DNA from 2 places in the Shewanella loihica PV-4 genome. Region 2 is predicted to be linked to the other one. Evidence: predicted binding sites of a transcription regulator. Region 2 holds the regulator's gene; the other holds the start of a gene.

Region 1 (3,695 bases), 150 kb from region 2:
CGGCGCTGGAGAACTTAATCCAGTTGAGCTCATCGCCTAGCTTGGCACCGGTCGCCACATCGACAAACTGCCACTGCTGCCAGTCTGAGCCCGACTTAGAGACGCCATAGGCGATGATCTTACCATCGCCGCTGACAGAGACGCCGCTCAGGGCAACTGTGCCGTCGGTCGAGAAGCTGTTTGGGTCGAGGGCGACCTTCTCTTCACCGGCCTTGTTCTTCACATAGAGGACAGATTGTGCCTGCAGACCATCGTTGCGGTAATAGAAGGTGTTGTCACCACGCTCGTTAGGGGCTGTGACTTTCTCGAAGTTCCACAGCTCGGTGATGCGATCGACGATCGCCTGCTTGTTTTCCAGCTGCGCCAGAAAATCATGGCCAGCCTGTTGCTGCTGCTTCACCCAAGCATGGGTCGCGTCACTCTCTTCCTCTAGATAACGGTAAGGGTCGGCAACCTGTACGCCGTGAATTGTTTCGACCACGCCCTGGGGCTGAACCGCTGCCTGCGCTGCTGCCGTTTCATTGGCATGGTACTGGCAACCCATGAGTGTTAAACCTAATCCGGCAAGCAAAAGGGTTTGCTTGGATAAAATCGTCTTAAGAGCCATCTGTAGCCGTCCTGGATATCTCGTTATTATTAATGGTAAACCTGTGAGCTAGTGCCCAATAACCTCGTACTATACAAGTAAAAAAAAACCGTGCAATGGCTACAAATAAACGAATCCGGCATTTGCGAAATTGACTTGTTAATAAAAAAACAACATGGATGAATTATATAAATCGTGAAATTATGCAGCAATTTTGCGTAATCAAGCGCAAATACCCCAAATGTGTGAATTCGGCCCTTTAAACACCCTCTTTATACATTAGAAATACTAATCTAAGGTGGGAATTTTTCTAGTTTGTAGGACAAATGGTCTGACCCTATAATTCACCTCGTTTTCCGGAAGTGTCTACCCCGCTGGTAGATGGGAAACAAGAACTCCGAGTTCCCGTGCCAGTCACGTGAATTCATCCCTGGTTCTTATGCTTGACTTCCTTCCTTCAATTTGTTGATTGCAATGATTTATTTGCGGCCCACTTAAGATTAAGTGGGCTTTTTTTTGCCTGTTCTTTACCAGGCTTTTGCCACCGCTCGCTTTCTATCCCGGGCCGATAACAAAAAACCGGCCTTGTTGGCCGGTTTCCATAAATATTATTAACTCAATAAAGCTACTCTAATCCAGCGGCTTGCTGAGGCGGATCACCACGCGTCTGTTACGCGCCCGCTCATCTATGGTGTCGTTAGATGCTACGTGGCGACGCTCGCCGTGACCATAGGTATGGATACGCTCATTGGGGATACCCGCCGACAGGAAGAGCTGTTTGACCGAATTGGCGCGCTTCTCCGATACCTTCTTGTTCACCGATCGGCCACCGAAGCTGTCGGTATAGGCATCGATCAACACCAGCTCGACCTCAGGATCATAAGAGAGATACTCCTGCACCTTGGCGATCTGCGCCTTGGAGTAACGGGTCAGCTCAGAGCCGCCAAACTCGTAGGTCAGCACGGTAAAGGCGATATCATCGAAACTATAGGGCAAGAGATTGGCCAGACAGGATTTAAACTCGGCGTAACGACGACCAAAATTGGCGGCCGACAGTCCCACGGCTACCTTGCTGGAGCGGTTGTACCAGTCGGCATAATAGAAGGTCGGCTGCATGCCGCGTTCTAGCTCATTGAGCATGGACCAGGCCGCCTTCTTAGGCACCTCGCCACTGAAATATTTCTGATAGGTGAGATCGGTTATGGGACGGGATACCACACCAGGGCGCCAGGCGGGCGCCATGCTCATCAACTTGGCGCTGGTCACCTCGTCAGGCTTGACCCACATATCCAGGCTAAAGTTTAAATCATGATCTTTACCGGCGCGGCTGGTAAACACCGCCTTGCCATAGGATGGGATCTCATGTTCCAGGCGACAGATAATGGGGGTATTGCCGCTCAGGCGCCAGGAAGACTGTTCCAGGGATGCCACATAGTGACGCAACTCGGCCTGCGCCGTCGTCGCCAGACTCAAGCCAATCCCGAATGTCATCGCACATAGCACCCTAACCCACATAGACAGTCACTCTTGTTAATTACGTTACTTATCCCTATCGGCCTAATTTAGCATTCCTTTAGCCCATATATTGACCAATCAAACATGACAAGCTCCCATCGGATACTTCATAATAGCCCCCCACTCTTCACTTTGGATATTTTAATGAGCGATATTTGCGACGCACACAAACTTAAGCATAGATTTCGTGGCTACTTTCCCGTCGTCATAGATGTTGAAACCGCGGGTTTTAATGCTCAAACCGATGCGTTGCTGGAGATCGCCGTCACCCTGCTGAAGATGGATGATAATGGCGACTTGGTGCTGGATAAGACGCTGCATTATCATATCGAACCCTTCGAAGGCGCCAACCTAGAGCCAGAAGCCCTGGCCTTCAATGGCATAGACCCAAGCAATCCACTGCGCGGCGCCGTCAGCGAGAAGGAAGCCTTCTTAGAGATCTTTAAAGAGGTCAAGAAGCACCAGAAGGCATCAAATTGTCACCGCAGCATCATAGTGGCCCACAACGCCGCTTTCGACCACGGCTTCGTCACCCAGGCGATTGAGCGCAACGCCCTCAAGCGCACACCATTTCACCCCTTTGCTACCTTCGACACCGCCGCCCTTTCGGGGCTGGCGCTGGGTCATACCGTTTTGGCCAAGGCCTGTGAGATTGCCGGTATCCCCTTCGACAACAAAGAGGCTCACTCCGCCCTGTATGATACCGAGCGCACCGCCGAGCTGTTTTGTCATATCGTCAACAAGTGGAAGGCCTTAGGCGGCTGGCCGGTGGCCACGCCTAGCGAAGAAACAGGTAGCGATGAAGCCGCCAGCGAGCCGGCTAGCGGGCAAGACACAGATACGAGTGCTAACTGCTAACAAATAGCGAGTATCAATCGTAACTCTTATGAGAGCTTAATAGTAAGAGCTTGATAGCTCGTAGCGGATGCGGCGAGCTATCAATAATTAAACCGATATTTACAGCCCTGTACGACTGTCCAGATTCAGGGCTTTAATTAAATCAAACACCTCATAGATCTCCTTAAACACCTGCTCTATGTCTTCGACAAAATCCAGTGGCTTTAACAGATCCAGTTTAGGTTCAAAATAGTTATGCTTGCAAGCGATCTTAATCAGCAGTCGTCCATCTTTAAAACTCGCCTCTAGTTCGCCACGGTAAAAACGAGACAGTGAGAGCAAACGCTCCATGGTCGCCGTATTTAGCAAATATCTCGCCTCGACTTGATCGTCGCTATACACCTGAAACTCTCGCTCAAAGGTTGGGTCTTCCAGCTTTACCCGTGTCAGCTTCTGTTTAAACTGCACTAAGCTGTTGCCAATAACCCCTTTATCCTGACGCACCAGGGTATTACCAGAGAATTTCTTTAATAGCGTAAACTCAATCAAAACCCCTTCGAACAAGGTCTTGTATTGGGGTTTATTGTCTTTAGTCCCTTTATACTCGAGTAGCGTCAGCTCTCTCATCAGGAAAGGCACATTGTGGTATTTTCCCTTAACCGAATCGTCAAAGTAGCCCTTGTCATATTTTGGAAAGAGACCATAGTCCTTATAAGCATCCAGTTCGGGTAAGTTCGACGGATTCAACTCAAAGCTC
Region 2 (3,695 bases):
AGCCGGCGCCGCCTTTAACGGTATGGAATCCACGGAAGATGGCATTGAGTAGTTCGGTGTCGTCGGGGTTATTTTCTAACGCCACCAGCTGTTCAGAGAGAAGCTCAAGGATCTCGCCCGCTTCAATCAAAAAGTCCTGCAGTATCTCTTCATCAACATCAAAGGACATTCATATGACTCCTACTTAGAAACCTAGACTCGACAGCAAGTCATCGACTTCATCTTGCCCTGTCACGACATCATCACGCTGATCAGCGTTCATAATAGGACCTTCAGCTTCGACACACTTCTCTGATGCACGGGGTTTATCCGTGGCGGGCTGCTCGCCAAATACGGTCAACATAGAGACCAGGTTACTCTCAACCTCTCGCACCAGCTCGATCACCCGGCGGATCATCTGTCCGGTCAGATCTTGGAAGTCCTGGGCCAGCAATATGTTGTTGAGTAACTCTTTTAAACGATTGGAATCGGATTCGCTGCGCTCGATAAACTGCTGAACATCATGGCAGAGCGCCTTAAATTCGTGCAGCTGAATATCGCGACGCATCAGGCGATCCCAAGAAGGCTTAACGGCCTGTACGTTCATGGTAAGGGCATCTGCAAGAGGCAGAGACTCTTCGACGGCGTCCATGGTTTTATTGGCGGCCTGCTCCGTCATGTCGATGACATAATTGAGGCGCTCTTTGGCATCGGGAATTTCGCTATTGGCCAGCTCCACGAGACGACCGTCCACCTGAAAGTCCACTATGGCACTGTGAAGCTGACGGGTTAGGCGACCCACCTCGTCAAACAGCTCTTTCTGAATCGGGCTGGCGATATCGCGAATTAGCTCATCGGCCATCTCTTGTTGACCCGCCTCTAGCAGATCAACGAGTTGCTTGGCCTGTGCTAGATTGATCAGCCCTGAAGTTTCTGCCTGCATAGCTCAACCTTGATTAACCGAGTCGTTCGAAAATTTTGTCTAACTTCTCTTTCAATGTCGCCGCAGTAAAAGGTTTCACCACATAGCCATTCACACCGGCCTGCGCCGCTGCAATGATCTGTTCCCTTTTTGCTTCCGCAGTCACCATCAACACAGGAATGTGCTTCAGGTTGTCATCAGCACGGATAGCCTTTAACAGGTCGATCCCCTGCATGCCAGGCATATTCCAATCGGTCACGACAAAGTCAAAATCGCCTTTTTGCAACATAGGCAAGGCTGTCGAACCGTCATCTGCTTCCTGAGTGTTATTAAAACCCAAGTCTCTCAACAAGTTCTTGATGATGCGTCTCATTGTTGAGAAGTCGTCAACAACGAGAATCTTCATATTCTTGTCCAAGGTTTCCTCCGCGGAGCTGTTTTTATATTGCTCATGTAATCGTTATATTTTGGTCCAATGCTTGAGTTTAGCTTTGAGTCTGAGCATCGCCTGGCTGTGTATCTGGCTTACTCGGGATTCGCTTACATCAAGTACGGCACCGATCTCTTTTAAATTTAATGCTTCGTCATAATATAACGACAAAACTAATCCATCTCTTTCTGGCAGTAATTTAATCGCCTCGACGAGGGCCTCGTGGAACTGTGTCTCTGCCAGTGACTCAAATGCGTCGTCCTGATGATCGTCTTCCTGTCTTACTACATCGACCGATACACCAAGATCTTCAATTCCAACTACTTTCCCGACGGAAACATCATTAAGAATATGATGGTACTCATCGAGCGTCATATCAAGTCGATCCGCAATTTCATTGTCTTTTGCGTCACGTCCAAGTTCTTGTTCTAGCTCGTCAATCACCTGGGCTATGCGTCGCTGATTACGGTGAACCGACCTGGGTACCCAGTCTCCTCGCCTAATCTCGTCGAGCATGGAGCCGCGAATACGTATACCGGCGAAGGTTTCAAACTTGGCACCCTTGCTGCCATCGAACTTGGCCGAGGCTTCAAGCAGGCCCATCATACCTGCTTGTAACAGATCATCCAATTGCACCGAGGCGGGTAGACGAGCGAGTAAATGGTGAGCAATCCTTTTTACCAACGGTGCATACTGTTCGACAATAGAAGCTTTGTTATCTAAACAAGTATACGCAGCGGCTTTACTCACTCGTACGATCCTCTTGATATTCGGGACGTTGAACCAATCGCTCTACAAAGAACTCCAGGTGTCCGCCCGGTTGTTGTGGCACTGGCCAGCTAATGATCTTATTCGCTAGGCCGTGATAAGCAATTGACGCCGGTGACTTAGGAAATGCCTCGACGATCAACTTTTGTTTACGAACTGATTTGCGAAGGTTTTCATCGAAGGGGATAGTCGCAACCAGCTCCAGGGCCACGTCGAGAAAACGGTCGGTTACCTTGCTAAGTTTAGCAAACAACTCCATCCCTTCTCGCAAACTTCTAACCATGTTTGCCACAATCTTAAATCTGAATACGCCATGCTCACGGCTAAGAATCTTAATCAAAGCATAGGCGTCGGTAATAGAGGTCGGCTCGTCGCACACCACAACCAACACATCTTGAGAGGCGCGAGAGAAGCTGAGCACCATGTCTGAGATACCTGCCGCTGTATCGACCACCAGGATATCAAACTGGGTCTTCATCTCGCTGAAGGCACGGATCAGGCCCGCATGCTGGGCCGGTGTCAGCTCGACCATGGCCTGGGTGCCAGAGGTGGCTGGAATAATGCCAATCCCCTTTGGACCACGTACGATAATATCGTCAAGGTCAGCGTCGCCAGATAATACGTGGGAGAGATTGCGCTCGGCTCTCAGGCCCAACATGACATCGACGTTGGCTAGCCCCAAGTCGGCATCGAGCACAAGCACACGCTTGCCCTTCTCGGCCAGGGAGACGGCGGTATTGATCGACACGCTGGTTTTACCTACGCCACCCTTACCACCGGTTACGGCAATTACTTTTACTTTTTCGTTATATGGTTGATTCATCATACGTAAACCGCTTGCTTGATCCCGACTCATTATATTACTCAAATGCGTAGGCCTGTTCATATGACCTTTCGTTATTCTGTATTGGTTGCACTTTCTTTTCGAGTACCGACAGGGCCTTGTTGGCTAAGGCTAAGGTGTCGGCCACTTGCATATCTTCTGGCACTCTTTGTCCATCGGTGACATAACTCAAAGGTAATCCACTTTGAATCAACACACTCAACGCCGGTGCCAAGGCCACTGATTCATCTAATTTGGTCAAAATCGCGCCGGATAATGGAATCCGGGTAAACTGCGCGACGGCATCTTCAAGCACTCTTCTTTGACTTGTAGATGACAGTACCAGATAACTGCGAATAGGTAATCTGCTATTTGCAGTTAAATTATCAAGTTGCTGGAACAATCTCACATCTCTCTGTCCCATGCCCGCCGTATCTATCAATACTAGCTTGCGATTGCGGAACTGATAAAGAATTTGTTCCAACTCATTGAGATCATGAGCTTGCTTGACCGGGCACCCCATTATTTTGCCATAGGTTGCCAGCTGCTCATAGGCTCCAATGCGATAATGATCCGTTGTAATGAGTGCAACTTGATCTGAACCATGCTGCGCGGCGAATCGAGCGGCTAATTTTGCGACACTCGTCGTCTTACCCACACCAGTTGGGCCCACGAAGGCGACCACACCGCCCTGACGAACGATGTCGTCCCCCTGGTTGTCGAGCATGTTCGCCAGGCTGCGTGGCAAGGCCTTCACCAAGTCCGCTGGCACA

The links. Region 2 encodes FliA, which starts transcription of late flagellar genes. Its sites were predicted from a motif close to CTAAAGNTNNNNNNNNNNNNGCCGATA; they were not measured.
Region 1: a site for FliA is predicted at 2,137-2,163, ahead of SHEW_RS07870 (flagellar protein MotY). Genes of this name have one in related genera too.

Annotation. Positions count from the first base shown of each region.
Region 1 is NC_009092.1:1,742,221-1,745,915, reverse strand. It holds gene SHEW_RS07875 (prolyl oligopeptidase family serine peptidase) at 1-607, opposite strand, end outside; gene SHEW_RS07870 (flagellar protein MotY) at 1,217-2,077, opposite strand; gene rnt (ribonuclease T) at 2,246-2,959, shown strand; gene SHEW_RS07860 (DUF3137 domain-containing protein) at 3,059-3,695, opposite strand, start outside.
Region 2 is NC_009092.1:1,591,119-1,594,813, reverse strand. It holds gene SHEW_RS07115 (chemotaxis protein CheA) at 1-169, opposite strand, end outside; gene SHEW_RS07110 (protein phosphatase CheZ) at 185-922, opposite strand; gene cheY (chemotaxis response regulator CheY) at 936-1,319, opposite strand; gene SHEW_RS07100 (RNA polymerase sigma factor FliA) at 1,362-2,081, opposite strand; gene SHEW_RS07095 (MinD/ParA family protein) at 2,074-2,955, opposite strand; gene flhF (flagellar biosynthesis GTPase FlhF) at 2,960-3,695, opposite strand, start outside.